DNA from 3 places in the uncultured Phascolarctobacterium sp. genome. Region 2 is predicted to be linked to each of the others. Evidence: riboswitches for the same ligand, from Rfam matches in the RefSeq annotation. Region 2 holds a riboswitch; each other region holds the start of a gene.

Region 1 (5,208 bases), on a different contig from region 2:
TCGCAGCTCTGCACCGTTGCCAGGCAGCTTTTTAACATCGAATCCTGTTCATACAATTTTTCCGTCATTTTTAAAACCCCTCATCAATAAAATTTCTCTTTTCATTATAGCACTGCTGCCGTCGGCCGTTAAGCAATAACTGCCGCTGTTTTGCACCGCAGCTTATTTGTGTTATAATGTGAACACTTGGCGAGGTATTTTCGAGCCTAGTGAGAACATATACCCTTGCGGTATAATGTAAACACAATGCGCTGCTGGGACACACGCCAACCTCAACAGCAGTGCTGGTGTTGGGACGATGTCGGTGCAGGGATAAACGCAAGGGTTTTATTACCACGAACGCATCCTCCATGACCTGACCCGCAGCCGACCAGGAAAAACACCTGCGCTGCCGGATCACAGGTCAGCTTCAACAGCAGTGCTGGTGTTAGGACGATGTCGGCGCAGGGATAAACGCAAGGGTTTTATTACCACGAACGCATCCTCCATGACCTGACCCGCAGCCGACCAGGAAAAACACCTGCGCTGCCGGATCACAGGTCAGCTTCAACAGCAGTGCTGGTGTTAGGACGATGTCGGCGCAGGGATAAACGCAAGGGTTTTATTACCACGAACGCATCCTCCATGACCTGACCCGCAGCCGACCAGGAAAAACACCTGCGCTGCCGGATCACACGCCAGCCTCAACAACAACACAGACCTGAATATTATCAAATCAAGGAGCAAACAATGTATAAATATATCCTTTTCGACCTCGACGGCACCCTCACCGACTCTGCCCCCGGCATCATCCGCTGCGTCCAGTACGCCTTGGAAAAAAGCGGCAAAGGCAGCTATCCCGACCACGAACTGCTGCCCTTTATCGGCCCGCCGCTCACCGAATCCTTCCAGAATTTCTGCGGCATGAGCGAAGGCGAAGCCCACGCCGCCCTTGAATATTACCGCGAGCGCTTCGCCCGCGTCGGCATGTTTGAAAACTCTGTCTACGACGGTATCCCCCAGCTGCTGCAGACCCTGCGCCAGGCAGGCAAGATCCTCGCCGTTGCCACCAGCAAGCCGCAGCTTTACGCCGAAAAAATTTTAGAACACTACAAACTTGCCCCCTATTTTACGACTGTTGCCGGCCCCGGCTTCAACGGCGAACTGCCGACCAAAGCCGACGTTATCGGCGAAGTGCTGCAGCGCCTGCACATCGAAAGCGACGCTAAAACCGCAGCCGTTATGCTGGGCGACCGCGAACACGACGCCATCGGCGCACAGCAAAACGACATCGCCATCATCGGCGCCGGCTACGGCTACAGCTCCCCCGGGGAACTGACTGCCGCCGGCGTCAGCCAGATCGCTGCCAAGCCGCAGGACTTTGCCGAACTGCTTCTTTAACGATCCTCAAACAGCGATATTTTCTGTAAATCAATACTGCTTGATAACTTTATTTTCACCACAGCGTCCGGCTTTTGCCGGGCGCTGTATTTTTTTGCCCTTTAACTGTTATTTTTTTCAAGTTATACACCTGTGGAAAACTTTTGCTTGCGGGGGGGGGGCAAAGTGCTATAATACAAAGCAAAAGTTAATTTTTTTATCTTTTCAAGGTATTTTATTTGCCAATCGAATATTCATGATCAGGTGCAGCATTGCCTAACAGAGAAATCGGTTTAAAGCCGATGCGGTCCCGCCGCTGTAATGCCGAGCAAGCCTCATAACGTCACTGGGAAACCGGGAAGGCGAGGTAAGCGATGACGCAGAGCCAGAAGAACTGCCTGATCATCCGTCCACACCCTCCTGCGAACGACAGGCAGAGCGTTAGAAGCTTTTTTACGCTTTTCTGCCTTTGTGCGCAGAAAAGCGTTTTTTCTTTTGCTTTTAAATTTTTCGGCACGCGAAACTCGGACAGCTCGGTCGAAGGATTTAGAAAATAAATTTATAGGAAGTGTTTATTTGATGAATGGAAACAAGAAATTTTTAGCAATGGCGGTATTGTGCGCCGTTGCCAGCGTCGGCTTCGTACTGCCTGCCGCCGCTGAGGAAACCATGACGCACGATCTGGACGAAGTCATCGTCGAAGCCGACAGGGACGCCCTGCCGGGGGGATATATTACCTCGATCAGCAGTAACGGTATTTTGGGTAAAGGCAGCATTATGGATATTCCCTTTAGCAAAACCAGTTTTTCTAACAAAACAATCGAACAATTCAACGATCCTACCGCTCCCTTAACAAGTGTTTTAATCAATACTCCATCTGTGCGCAGCAGCAGCTATGGCTTATATAACGACTTTTCTATCCGCGGCATCCACACCACTGGTTATGCCTTATACGTCAACGGTGTTCCCGGTATGTTTACACAATCTACAATACCAACCAATTTTGCCGAAAGGATAGAAGTCAATGCCGGACCCAATATGGGTATCGAAGGTACTACACTGAATGAATCTGCTGGCGGTATGGTCAATATGGTTTCCAAAAAAGCTACGGATAAACCCATAAACCGGATCACACAAATTTTTTCAGGCAAAAGTACCTACGGTCAAATCATAGATATCGGCCAACGCTTCGGTAAAAACAAATCCTGGGGACTACGCATCAATGCCGAAAACATCAGCGGCAAAACAAGTGTCGATAACGAAGAACTCACCAACCGCGATATTTTCATCAACTTAGACCACCGCGACGAAAACAGCACTTCTAATTTATTTGCCGGTTATCGTCAATCAAAAATCAAAAATCCGCGCGGAGCATTTCAACTAGGCCCCAATGTAACAGCAATGCCGTCTGCTCCTAAAAACACTCTTAATTATGGTTATGACGGTCAGGAAGCTGCTTTGGATACCTGGATGGTGACTCTGAACCATGAACAAAAAATCGGTAAAGACGTTGTCGCATTCTTCAACGGTGGTTACAGCCGTTATGATCTATACAAAAACATAACCTGGCGTGCCGTAGACCCCTATATTATCACAAGTAACGATGGCACCTTCACCGCACATTCTGATCGGGACGGCGGTTTTCCAATGGATTCATATTATCTGCAAACAGGCATCAAAGGCAAAATTACGACAGGTACAGTAACTCACAACCTGGCCGGTACTGTTGACAGAATGTGGAAATACGGATACAGCCAATATTCTAACGGCGGCCCTAATATGGTAGATACGCCCAATGCCGGCAATATTTATGAAGGACGTTACGACGGCAAAATCCCCAATCTCAATATCAATCATAACGGATTCTACCGCAGCAACAGAACAAACTACTGGGGCTGGACTTTGGCAGATAATATCGAGTTTGGCAAAGCTACTGTTTTGTTAGGTCTGCACGGCCACCATACAGACACCCAATCCTACGGTAAAGACAGCGTGAAATCCAATGATACCAGCCCCACTTACGGCATTATGTATAAGCCAACTGATAAATTATCAGTTTACGCCTCACACTCCGAAAGCTTCGCAGCCGGCAGCGTTGTCGGAAGCGGCTACAAGAATACTGATGCTATCCTTGACCCTGCTAAAACCAAGCAAAACGAGGTAGGCGTTAAATACCAGGCCGGACAAATGACCACCTCTTTAAGTTTCTTCGAAATCACTAAAGCCAGCCAAAAAGTACAGCCCCAGCCGGTTGGTCTGCCGTTACTCACCAATGACGGCGAAAATACTTACAAAGGCATTGAACTTGCAGTAAACGGCAAAATCAGCGATAAATGGGCTTTAATGGGCGGCTTTATGTATCTTGACGCTGAACAGAAAAAAACTAAAAACGGCGACTTAGATGGCATTGCCGTCAACGGCGTTGCAAAATGGAATGCTGTTCTGACTGCCGAATATGCTCCCGATAAAAGCACTTCCTTCTGGGGCCGCGGCGTCTACACCGGTAATGCCAAAATCAACAACGAAAAATTCACCGTTCCTTCTTCTTTAGTTTTTGATCTCGGCGCCAGCTATAAAACCAAATTAGGCACTACACCGGTAACTGTAAGCGCCACCTGCTACAACGTGCTTAATAAAGATTATTGGCTGCCTCAAGGCGGCTACAGCAGCGGCAATCTTGCCATTGGTACACCGCGTACATTAATGTTGTCTGCACAGTTTGAGCTTTAAAAATAAATTAAGGGAGAAGGAACCTTCTCCCTTAATTTTAATTGTCTGGGAATAAAAATATGCGAACTAAATTTAATAAATCATCTATATATACTATGTTCTATCTGCTTATCATTTGCATCCTGTGTATGGGCTGTTCATTTCATAACCCGGTTGAGCAGCAATCCGCCACATTGATTACTGTTCGCGACAGTCTGGGCAGAAAAATAACTTTAGATAAACCGCTTACTCGCGTCGCTATTGCCAATGCCTATAATACAGACCTGACTGAACTAGTCACTGCTCTGGGATGTCTGGATACGATAGTTGGTATCGATCAGAATATCTTATGGAACAATGAAGCCTTCCACAATAAATTTACACAAGACCAATTGATTTGCGCCCGTGAAGGACTGGCTATAAATTATGAAAAAGTGATCGCATTAAAACCACAGGCTTTGCTGATCTCCAGTAAAGGCAGCTGGTTCGATGCACAGGAAAAATTATCACACTTCGGTATCAGCGTCATTGTCATCGACACGCATGATCTGGAACGGTTTGCTGATAATTGTGATTTATTGGGTAAAATTTTTGGCAAGGAAAACAGAGCCGGGGAAATAAAAAACTATTTTGGCGGACAGCTGCAATATGTCCAAAAACATCTTGCTGATATCAAAAATAGAAAAACAGTCTATTTTGAATGCGGCGGCCCTGGTGCAACAACTATGCCTGGCAGCTATTTTTACAGTCTTGTCAAATATACCGGCGGCATCAATATCATGGAAGACGCAGTAGAAAGACATATCGTACAGGAGGCCGTTATCTTAAGAAATCCCCAGTATATTGTCAAAATGTCAGATAATCGCTGGAAATATTCATATCGGCCGCCCACCTTAGATGAACATCAAAAAATAAAAAAAGAAATGCTTACAAGAAACAGCTGGGAAGAAATCAGAGCCGTACAAAACGATAATATCTTCCAGCTTTCCTATTTTGCCCATTGCGGCGCTTCAAAAATCATCGGCGTACTGTATGTAGCCAAATTTTTATATCCTGAATATTTACCCGATCTGCATCCTGAAGCAGTTTTTAAACTCTGGCTGACAAAATATTTAAATCTGGAATATTTGCCGGGGCATA
Region 2 (5,208 bases):
TAAATCGGCTGATGAGCTTACAGGGCCTGGTGTGGCTGCGGTAAAGTCGTAGCCTTCAGTACGGCGGTAGTTATAACCTACTATGGCTTTGATGCCGTTAGATTTGCCATCGTAGGTCAGTCCTGTAGTAATGCGTTTGTCGTCATAACGATAATTATATTTTTTATAGACTGAGCCTACTTTTTTGGCATCGTTATTGCTGCCGCGGGTAATATTGCCGTCCTGATAGATGAAAGTAAAACCGATCTCATCTGTCAGTGCGGCGGAGATCCCGGCTCTGTTTTTCTGTCCTTTGCCTACCCACCAGTCGGTAGACGAGCCTTCCGGATAAGCGTTGCTGTGGGTAAGCTTGTTGGAATATTCTTTAGATGCGGTTACGATAAGTTTTTCACCCGCATAGGTAACGCCGTAATCTTTATAATAGTTGCCGACGGTGCCTTTTACTTTGACCTGAGTTTTGCCACCTGGCTTTTTAGTAATAATATTAACTACGCCGCCCATAGCTTCGCTGCCATACAGGGTTCCAGCGGCGCCTTTTATGATTTCTATTTGCTGTACCATATCTATGGGGATACCGTCTAAGGAGTTATAGTTTTTAAGGTTCATGGGGATACCGTCTACCATGATCAGGGTGCCACGGTCGTAGCCGCGGATAACGGTGCGGCCTGAACTGAAACCAAAATCCTGACCGGCGTCGCCGTAACCGGTACTTGTTAGGCCTACTTGATGTTCGATAGCGTCAAAAACGTTCTTATAGCCGGCTTCTTTGATATTTTGTTCAGTAATGATATTAGTGGTTGCCGGTGTATCCAGGTCTCTGGTTTCTGTTCTTTGAGCAGTTACGATCATTGGGTCAAGCGTAAAGGCCTGATTTGGTTCCTCAGCATGTACTGCAGTACCCCCCCAGATGACATTGCCAGTTATCAGTGCTACCATCAGTACACTTTTACTCAAATTCTTTTTTGACATACTCAACTTCCTTTCACTACATTTTTATTATTGAAATAAAGACATTTCCTGTACTCATTCTTTATGACCGCACATTATTTGCCTTTACTTGCAATCACCCAAAATAAAAATACCTTCTGCGCTAAGGCAAAAGGCATTAAACAGCTTGATTCAAAATAAAAGAAGCCGATAACATTACCTAACTGTCTCACGCAGCAGTAAAGTAATTATCAGGCAGTTCTTCTGACTCAAGTTCATCATTCATCCAAGCCTTCCCAGATAAATTCCAGTGGCATATTTTGGATGAACTCACTTTTACAGCGACGGGATCGTGTGGGTTTTACACCCAGCTTCTCTATTAAGACCTGTGTCACCTGATAATATCCATATACATTTATTTTGCAAGTATACTATAAACAATTTTACAATGCAATCTTTTATTTTTATTTATTATTTAATTTTCTTTTTCAGCAACTATTTTGTTGCATAAAAAGACCCCGCGCAAGCAAGCTTGCGCGGGGTCTGAGATTATTCTGTATTTTATTTCAGCACTTCAGCAATTACATCGTTGGTCAGGTCTTTGCCGCCATACAGCATTGCGCTGCTGTCAACTACGCTGCTGATGCCGGCACGTTTGGCTACTGTGGCAATAGCTTTCTGAACTTTTTTCTGGATCGGCCCCATCAGGTCCTGTTCGCGTTTGGCTACCTGCTGCGACAGTTTTTCGCCTAAGGCCTGTTTACCGCTGTCATCTAAAGAGGCCGCCTTGCTTTCAAATTCCTGCTGCGCTTTTTGGCGTTCCAGGTCAACAGCGCTCATGGTAGTTTTAATATCAGGATAGCTTTGAAATACCTGCTGGACATTAACGTAACCTACCATATTTCCGGCTTCGGCGGCTGATACAGCGCCGCAAATGCCCAGTGCCATGACAATCGTCAAAATAAAGGTCATAATTTGTTTTTTCATCGTTTCCAACACTCCTTAATTTTTGTTTATAATAAATTTATTATTACCGTTTTTTATCCCGAACTGCCGCAATAAATTTAGCCGCCGCCATATCCGTCAGGCCGTAATCAGCAAACTTCAGCAACAGCTCCTGCACCAGCTGCATTTGTTCTGCTGAGCCATGAGCTGCGATATACCTGGTAATCCGATTATTCTTTTTCTTATAATCAAGATACAGCGCTATCCCTTTGTCCAAAAGTTCATTGCCAGTCACAAACCGCTGACGGTCAAGCAGGACTTTGGTATAGCATTTTTTATAATTTCCCAAAATCACAGGCCACGTATCAAGGACCTTAACTGTCCCATCGGCTTCCAACAGCTGAAATTTTATCTGCCCCGGATATTCTGCCTGTTCTAAAAAGGCAAGCAATGTTATTACATTTACTGCGCAGAACATATCATAGTCAAAATACAAATGTAGAGTATCATAATTCTTCAAGCAGCTTTGCAGAAAGTTACCTGGAGATTTCTGCAGATATTCCTGTAAAGGAACTTCATAGGCAGCAGCTCTTAAACGATAAAATGCATCTGAAAATATTTCTGCGCAGGTTTCACCTTCGCACATCGCTTCGTTAAAAGGCAATATATCGTCCTGTGGGAGTTGCTTTTTAAGCTGATTTGCAGTTATTTCCCCGCTTGTAATATGCAGGATATTTTCCGGACTGATCTGTTTATTGTTCTGCATTTGTATCGTTGCCTGTTTCCTTAAAATATACTACTATATTTTGTCTGCTTGCACATGTAGATTATTATAAACGGTTTGCAGTCATCAGTCAATAATCGTTGCTATTTATATTATTATATTATTTGATTGACTTTTCATCTGATTGGCAGTATTTTATAATTAGTTGTATTAGATTAAGTTTTCTATTTTTAATTAAAAGGAGGTTTGTTTATGCCTGATTTTGTCAGTGATTCTATTTTTAAAGACGCATTCTTAAGGGCTTCTCGTCATTATATAGAGGCATTAGATTTGCCTGCATTTGATTCTAGACGTTCTTCTGATGCGAAAGAGGCTATTGATTCTGCTGCCTGTATCAACAACAGAATGCTGCAAAGTTTTGCCGCCGATTTGAACGAGCAGCAAAAAAGCGATGTTTTGAATTCAACTTTATTGGCTCAATTAGCGGCAGATAAAGCTTATCCAAAAGATGAACACGGCCGTTATGACGTGAAAGGCTGGTACAATAAATTTTCAGAGGTTCTGCTGAATTTAGGCTGGGTAAGCCAGAATACGGCTTTCTGGCAATATAAAATACATGGTAAAAGCTTTACGGCCGACAAGGCTATTTTAGAAATCATCAACGGCCTGCTGCAAAACAACGCCTTGCTTTTAGCGCAGGCAACGATCAATGCTTTAAAAAATTTGCCCGAAAATGATTCTAAGCTAACTCTGTTTAAATTTAATACGTGTTCTGACCAAATGGGTAATATCAGTCTTGGTGTCTGCACGCAAAAGAACAGTCTGATAGAGTATGATTTTGCAGCGCTTTATCTGGAGACAAAAAAGAATTTTAAGCAGATTTTGTTTATTGATTTTTCAACTTCTGATTTTAAGCTGTTCGCAGGCACAAACACTATCACTCTTAATCCCGACGTTTACAGCATCGTTCGCGATCAGGTAGCGCAAAAGCTTCACGACAGGGTTGGCAGTTATCTTGCGGGGCTTGATATTTAAGGGTTAAGTACAAATCAAAAGTAAAGCGTGATACCAAAGATATCACGCTTTACTTTTTTACTTTCTCCGAAAATATTCCGGATATGTTTTTTGAGCTATGTCTAAGATACCGTCGCCTATATATTGCGAAGCGGCATATCTGTGGCGATCTTTTATGATAATGACATTATTATTTTTGATTGCTTTGATGCTCTGCAGTGCCGGATCTTTTAAAACTTCTTTTCTAAAAAGTACGGTATCGCCTTCCTGGGTCGAACTGTAATCTGGAAACATCAAAACATCAGGGTTGACTTCTACTATTTTTTCTTTGCTTAGATGTTCACCACGAACAAGGCCCGCTACGGCAGCGCCGTTGATTACGCCGGCATTGATGCAGATGTCGTTGAACAGACCTTCTACACTTCCAAAAACCCCCAGCAGCGAATACCCCATCAATATCTTTTTTTCTTCTGCCGGTATTGCACCGGTTACGTCTTTTACAAGCTTTGTTTTATGATCCAATTCGTCAATTATTCTGTTTCCCTGCTGCTTTTCATTTACAGCCACCGATAAATTAATTATTCTTTGACGTACCATGTCCAGCGTGGTAGGCACTTTTGTTATATATACCTTTAGCCCTACATCTTTTAAGGCTTGGATAAATGCTGTGTTTGAGTTTTCCTGCACGATCACAAGGTCGGGTTTAAGGGCAAGAATTTGTTCTACGCTTACTTTTTGAGGAAGTTTCAGGGGAATCTGCGCAGCTTTATCGATAATCAATGATGTTTTAGGATCAGCAGCTGGTTCCGAGATTGCTGCAATGCGTTTTAAAGGAACCATATCTGTGAGTATTTCTTCAAGGCTGAGCGTTGTGGCATAGATTCGTTTAGGGGATTCGCTAAAATGCAGAATATTCCCTTTGTCATCAGTTACCTGATACTGAGTTTGAACTGCCGTGTTTTCAATAACAGCGTTTGGTTTTTCAAAGCTACAGCCTGTTACCGCTAGTATCATGATTATTGCTAAAATAAAACTGCGCATTCTGTTCTCCTGTTTAAGTTAATTTAGAAGCTATACTCATATCCAAGCATAAAGTTTCTGCCAAGATTGTGATAGTTAGTATCACCGTTAGTTGTAATATCAATTCTATCCAAAATATTATTTAAATGGAAAAATATTTTGTGATTATCCTCAGGTTTGTATGATAAATCAAGGTCTGTAAAAAACTGTGGTTTGATATTTCTTTCGGTAGAAGTATTAGAAATTCTATGTCCTACAAAATTTCCTGATAACATTCCGTTAAATTTATTTTTGTTGTAATTAAGAGTACCATTGATCTGATAACGTCCATAACAGTCATGCCAGCCTAAATCTCCATATTCTTCTTCATTTCTTGCCTGAGGCTTACTATATGTTAAGCCAATATTACTGCTCCAATTTTTATCATGGACAGTAGTACATGACAATTCAATACCAGTATTGCGGAAATCTTGATTAACATAATAAATATCATCATTTTTGTCACGAGCAGCTTTTAAATAATCTTTTATATCATAACTAAATAAAGCGACCCTCCATGATCTTTTATTTTCATTTAA
Region 3 (5,208 bases), on a different contig from region 2:
TTACGGCGATAGAAAGCATTGGATTCTTCTGCCGTGGAGAAACCGGCATATTGACGTACGGTCCAGGGTTTAGTTACGTACATCGTGGAGTATGGTCCGCGCAGGAACGGCGGGATACCTGCCATGTACTGCAGATGGTTGCAGTCTTTATAAGCATTGACGTCATATAAAGGAGCTACATTGATTTGTTCCATAGTACGGTAAAAATTTTCTTCAAAGGATTTACCGGTTTCAGCTTTTAATTTTTCCTTCCAGGCGGCAAACTCGGCGTCGCCTTGTGTTGGTGCCTGCTGAAAGGGAATTTGACTAAAATCAGGAATTCTGGACATTATCAGAACATCCCCCTTTCTTTTTGCATACGGAGCAGGGTTTCATAGCAGTTGGATTTAACGCTGATGTAATCATCCATACCTGCGGCATCACAGATTTCTTTCAGTTCTGCACTGGGAGCGCCCGCCAAAAAGACCTTCATAGCCGGATTAACTGCTTTGATGGCTTTGGTAACAGCCGGGGCAAGTTCCGGATAAGTAGCGTCTGTAGAGCAGACTATGGTAGCATCGGCACCGGACTCAAGAGCAGCTTTGACAGCTTCTTCTACAGTCGGGAACCCATTATTGGTCATGACTTCAAAGGCTGCGACCTGCATAAAAGAGGTAACAAAGTCGGCACGTGCTTTATGCTGCGGGATCGGACCCATGTTGGCCAGGAAAATTTTAACATTTTCGCCGGTTTTAGCAACAAAGCTTTCTGTGCGCATGCGCAGTTCTTCATAGCGTTCAGTCCAGCGGTGCGGAGCGATAGCTTCCACTTTTTCGCCCTGAGCGCTGCCGGTAAGGGCTGCTGAGATCTCGCCCATCGTCGCGCCAGCCAGCAATGCTTTTTCAGCATCAGCGATCAAGGAACCCAGTTCACTGGCATCACGTTTGCCAAGATCGCTGAGTACAGCTTCAACATAAGCGTTATCACGTACTTTGACGTTGACTTCCAAATCAGTTTTACGTGCTTTCAGGATTCCAGCGAAATCTACTTCAGGCACTTCCAAAAGTTCTTCGGTCATGTTAGGATACATGTTATTGCCAACCGCACGGTCTTTTCTGGTGGCGAGGTTTTTGAAACGGTCTTCCAGAATCTCTTTGATCGCAGCCTGTACTTTACCGCTTTCAAGTGCTGCCAGCAAGCCGCCATGGCTTTCGATCTCCTGGAATTTAGCCCAGGTTTTTTCCGTAAATTCTTCGGTCAGGGGTTCGATATACCAGCTGCCGCCGGAAGGATCGATCGGCTGAATAAAGTTGAATTCATGCTGCTCCATGATCTGGATATTACGGGCAATACGGCGTGAGAACACGTCGCTGGGGCGGATGCAATGGTCAAAGGGTTTGACATACATGCCGTCCATACCGCCGACAACGGCGGAGAAGGATTGAGTAGCCGCACGCAGCAGGTTTACATAAGGATCGTATTTAGTCTGGCAGAAGGTGGAAGTGCTGACATAAAGATTGATCTTTTGTGCTTCTTCGTCACCGCCGCAGCTTTTAACGATTTGTGCCCAAACCATTTTCAGGCTGCGCAGTTTGGCGATCTCCATAAAGAAATTGGCGCCGATGCTGAAATGGAAACGCAGGTGGCGGCAGAAGGCGTTGATGTCGATGCCGCGGCGTTCCATAGCGCGCATATAGGTTACTGCTTCGTTCATGGCGTAGGCTACTTCCTGAATGTCGTTAGCGCCGCCGTTGTGATAAACATCGGTATTGACTACTACTGTTCTCAGCTGCGGAGCATTTTTTTCAGCCCAGGCAATGCTGTGTGCCATTTCGTCATAATATTCGTCCAATGGACGAACTAATGCGCCATCCAAAGCAAGTTCCCCAATAGGATCGGCGGTGATAGCGCCATGCAGTTTGGTAAGGGGCAGGCTTTTTTTATCGCAGGCAGCAGCAACAGCTGCCAAAAGAGCGATATTGGAAGCGCCGGCGTAAATGTCGATCTCAAATTTTTCCAGATCGACGCCGTCGAGCAGTTTTTCTACGTCTGCCGCGGTAGCCAGGGAAACGCCGATGTCGGCAACGTCTTTTTCTTCTGCTTTGTCAGGGTCGCAGCCTTTACGGGTCGCGGTGTCTAAAGCGACGCTGGCAGCGGTGGTTCCTTTCAAGAGTTCGTATTTGACCATTTCATTGGCTTCGGCAGGAGTTTTGCCATCACATTCCTGGGCTATCGTCCAGACTTTATGGATGTACCCGCCGGCATTGGCACCACGCAGGTTGCTTTCCATACCGGGATAGGTTTTATTGTGGGTGATCTTTTCCTGATCCTCTAATCTGTAAATGGGATTCAGGGTGATGCCCTCATAAGTTTTGGTAAACATACTTTTTTCAAAAGAACCGCCTTTAAGAGCAGTAACTACTTCTTGCTTCCATTCCTCATAGGACGGCGGCGTAAATTCATCAAATGTCACTGGAGAAAAAGCTGTTTCTGAAGCTTCTTCCTTGTGAAGCTCTGCTGTAAGGTTTTTATCTTGTTCCATATACGGCATCCTTTCATTGATTATTTTCTGTGCCGGGGCAGTAAAACCATTCACCTCCTGTATTTTGCTTACTTACGTATCGCAGAGTGGTTCGAGTATCTCCTACCTAAACTGCATCTGTTAAGTGTCTCTTTTCCTAAAAAAATAAACCACCACTGTTTTTGTGATGGTTATTTTGCCGCGCACCCCTACGCAGGCAAAGGAAAAGAAGGTTCTTATACAAAAGAACTTGAGAATGGCAATAAACCTGACAGGGTGTTCCAGTCCTGTCACAAATAAATATATCCACTGATGGCTGACCTTAATCCCGAGGTCTAGCCATCACACTTCGACCTCAATGCGCGCGTAGGGCGCAGAAAAACAGAAAACCGTTTTCTTAAAATAATATTAAGAAAAACGGTCAGAAATTCATAGCAAAAGATTCGCACTTCGTATTTACCCAAAATACGAACTCTGCAGCATCTCCTCCCCGTCTCTCGCAGGTCAATCAGCGATGGTGGCTAAGGCAGTTCTTCTGACTCCGATTCACAGCTTCCTTCACCTTCCCAGTATTGCTACCAGTGGTATCTGAAGTTCGCTCCTCGTTACAGCGGCGGGACCGCGTCGGGATTACACCGACTTCTCTATTAAGCTCCGTAGAGCACCTTTAGCTTCCAATATTCATTTGATGTCTTAATTATATTTATTACTATTTCTTTTGTCAAGCCTTTTGGTAGATTTTTTTATCTATCATCTGCCATAAATAGTAAGGCCTCATACCCTGCTGCAATATACTGCAGGGTATGAGGCCGCTTTTATCCAGTTATTTTATTTTTAAAATACAGGTTAATGCCTAAGGGAACACAGATATTTAAAAACAGCAGCCGCACCAGCTGATAGGTGAGAATGATCGAAACATCTTCGCCCATACTCATGCCTGCCAGGCACATTTCCGCAATGCCGCCCGGAGCCATGGCCAGGAAGGCCGTGATCAGCGAAAAGCCATAACGATCCGACAGGGACCAGGCCACAACGACACTGACACCGATCATCAAAACAATGCCGCAAAAAATATACGGCATCAATTCTCTGGTGGCAGAAAGTTTTTTGGGCTCCAACATAACGCCCATATACAGGCCGATACTGACCTGTGCCGCCATCATCAGCAGATCAGGCACAGGCTGCAGGCTGCCCAAAAAGTACGAGCCGGCCGCGGTCGCCAGGATCGGTCCCAGCAAACGCGGGGTCGGTACATTGAACTTTGTGGCGAGAAAAGCGCCTAAAAAAGACAGCGGCAGCATGATCAGCCAATTGATTCCGCCAGTGGCCGCTACAGTGACGCCGCCCTGGATCACCTGGGCCCCCAGCCCATGGATCACCAGAAATGGCACGGCTACGATGACGCCTACCAGACGCAGGGTCTGCATGACGACAACGACATTGGCGTCGGCCCGCGGGTCGTCTTCTGACATCAGCATCATCTGCGTCAGTCCGCCAGGCATGATGCCCATGACGCAGCTGATCAGGTTGGCAGACGTATGCCGGGCAGTCCACCAGGCTATGACAACCGCAACGGCGACGGCGATCAGCGTAGCTTCCAGCACGCCGAAGGTCTGATGGGTCATTTTATCCCAGGTGTCAGCCGTAAAGTTACGGCCGATACCATAGCCGGCAACAAGCAGAGCCACTTCGCGCCAGTTTTTGGGCCAGGTGACAGACGAGCCTGCTACTTTACAGGCTACTGCTGCAAAAATACCGCCTAAAAGGTAGGGTATCGGCAGTTCCATTTTTAAAAACAGTGTTCCCAAACAAGCTGCCATGATAAACAGCAGCAAACGATTCAGCATATTTACCTCACTCAGTAATGGCCTTCCAATGCTGTCATGATGCGGTTGATGAGTTCACTGCGCATCGTGCTTTGCGTTACAGAATAGGTCATGATACGGCTGTCGTCCAGCCCCAGCTCGCGCTTGAACAGGGCTTTTTGCGCCATGGCCGCATTTTTCGACAATTTATCAGCTTTAGTCAGGATAACCTGTACCTGCAGACCGCAGTCCAACAGCCAGTGATAGCTTTCGATGTCGCTGTCCAAAGGCTTATGCCTGATATCGATCAGCTGGCAGACGAGGCCCAGATTATCAGACCCCGAAAGATATTTACTGATGAAACCGGACCACTTGTCTTTGTTGGTTTTGGCTGTTTTGGCAAAACCGTACCCGGGCAGATCCACTAAATAAAAATCAGCCCGTTCTTCCTGCCCTTCGGCGGTACGTTTAGCCTGCAGGCCATAGAAGTTTATCGTCTGGGTCTTGCCCGGGGTCGAGCTTACCCGAGCCAGACCGTTGCGCCGGCACAGGGAATTGATCAGTGAAGATTTACCAACGTTGGAGCGGCCTATGAAGGCAGCTTCTATCAAAGGCGGGGTTGGGTATTGATCTGCCCGAACGGCAGAAGTAATATATTGGGCATGGATAATATCCCAGATTCCTTTATTCATCTTATTCCTCCAAAGCTAACTGCAGCACCTGGTCCATATGATTGACAGGAATGAATTTTATGGCCGCCCGCACGTTAGCAGGCAGTTCTTCCAGATCCTGCATGTTCTGTTCCGGCAGCAGAATAGTTTTGACGCCGTAGCGGTGCGCCGCCAGCATTTTTTCTTTGATACCGCCTACCGGCAGTACCTTGCCCGACAGTGTGATCTCGCC

What was found. Region 2 has a riboswitch for cobalamin ahead of Q4G98_RS07100 (TonB-dependent siderophore receptor). Riboswitches for the same ligand answer to the same signal wherever they lie in the genome.
Region 1: it holds a riboswitch for cobalamin, as region 2 does, so the genes downstream of both, Q4G98_RS03445 (TonB-dependent siderophore receptor) here and Q4G98_RS07100 (TonB-dependent siderophore receptor) in region 2, are expected to answer to the same signal.
Region 3: it holds a riboswitch for cobalamin, as region 2 does, so the genes downstream of both, Q4G98_RS02595 (methylmalonyl-CoA mutase family protein) here and Q4G98_RS07100 (TonB-dependent siderophore receptor) in region 2, are expected to answer to the same signal.

What each region holds. Positions count from the first base shown of each region.
Region 1 is NZ_CATWDQ010000003.1:1,921-7,128, reverse strand. Features, by position in the region: gene Q4G98_RS03455 (alanyl-tRNA editing protein) at 1-68, opposite strand, end outside; gene Q4G98_RS03450 (HAD hydrolase-like protein) at 730-1,380, shown strand; cobalamin riboswitch at 1,605-1,776, shown strand; gene Q4G98_RS03445 (TonB-dependent siderophore receptor) at 1,939-4,089, shown strand; gene Q4G98_RS03440 (ABC transporter substrate-binding protein) at 4,149-5,208, shown strand, end outside.
Region 2 is NZ_CATWDQ010000007.1:55,400-60,607, reverse strand. Features, by position in the region: gene Q4G98_RS07100 (TonB-dependent siderophore receptor) at 1-969, opposite strand, end outside; cobalamin riboswitch at 1,164-1,341, opposite strand; gene Q4G98_RS07095 (OmpH family outer membrane protein) at 1,489-1,914, opposite strand; gene Q4G98_RS07090 (hypothetical protein) at 1,958-2,638, opposite strand; gene Q4G98_RS07085 (hypothetical protein) at 2,849-3,631, shown strand; gene Q4G98_RS07080 (ABC transporter substrate-binding protein) at 3,689-4,651, opposite strand; gene Q4G98_RS07075 (TonB-dependent siderophore receptor) at 4,675-5,208, opposite strand, start outside.
Region 3 is NZ_CATWDQ010000002.1:203,159-208,366, reverse strand. Features, by position in the region: gene scpA (methylmalonyl-CoA mutase) at 1-329, opposite strand, end outside; gene Q4G98_RS02595 (methylmalonyl-CoA mutase family protein) at 332-2,521, opposite strand; cobalamin riboswitch at 3,008-3,184, opposite strand; gene Q4G98_RS02590 (AbrB family transcriptional regulator) at 3,316-4,347, opposite strand; gene yihA (ribosome biogenesis GTP-binding protein YihA/YsxC) at 4,359-4,997, opposite strand; gene lon (endopeptidase La) at 4,999-5,208, opposite strand, start outside.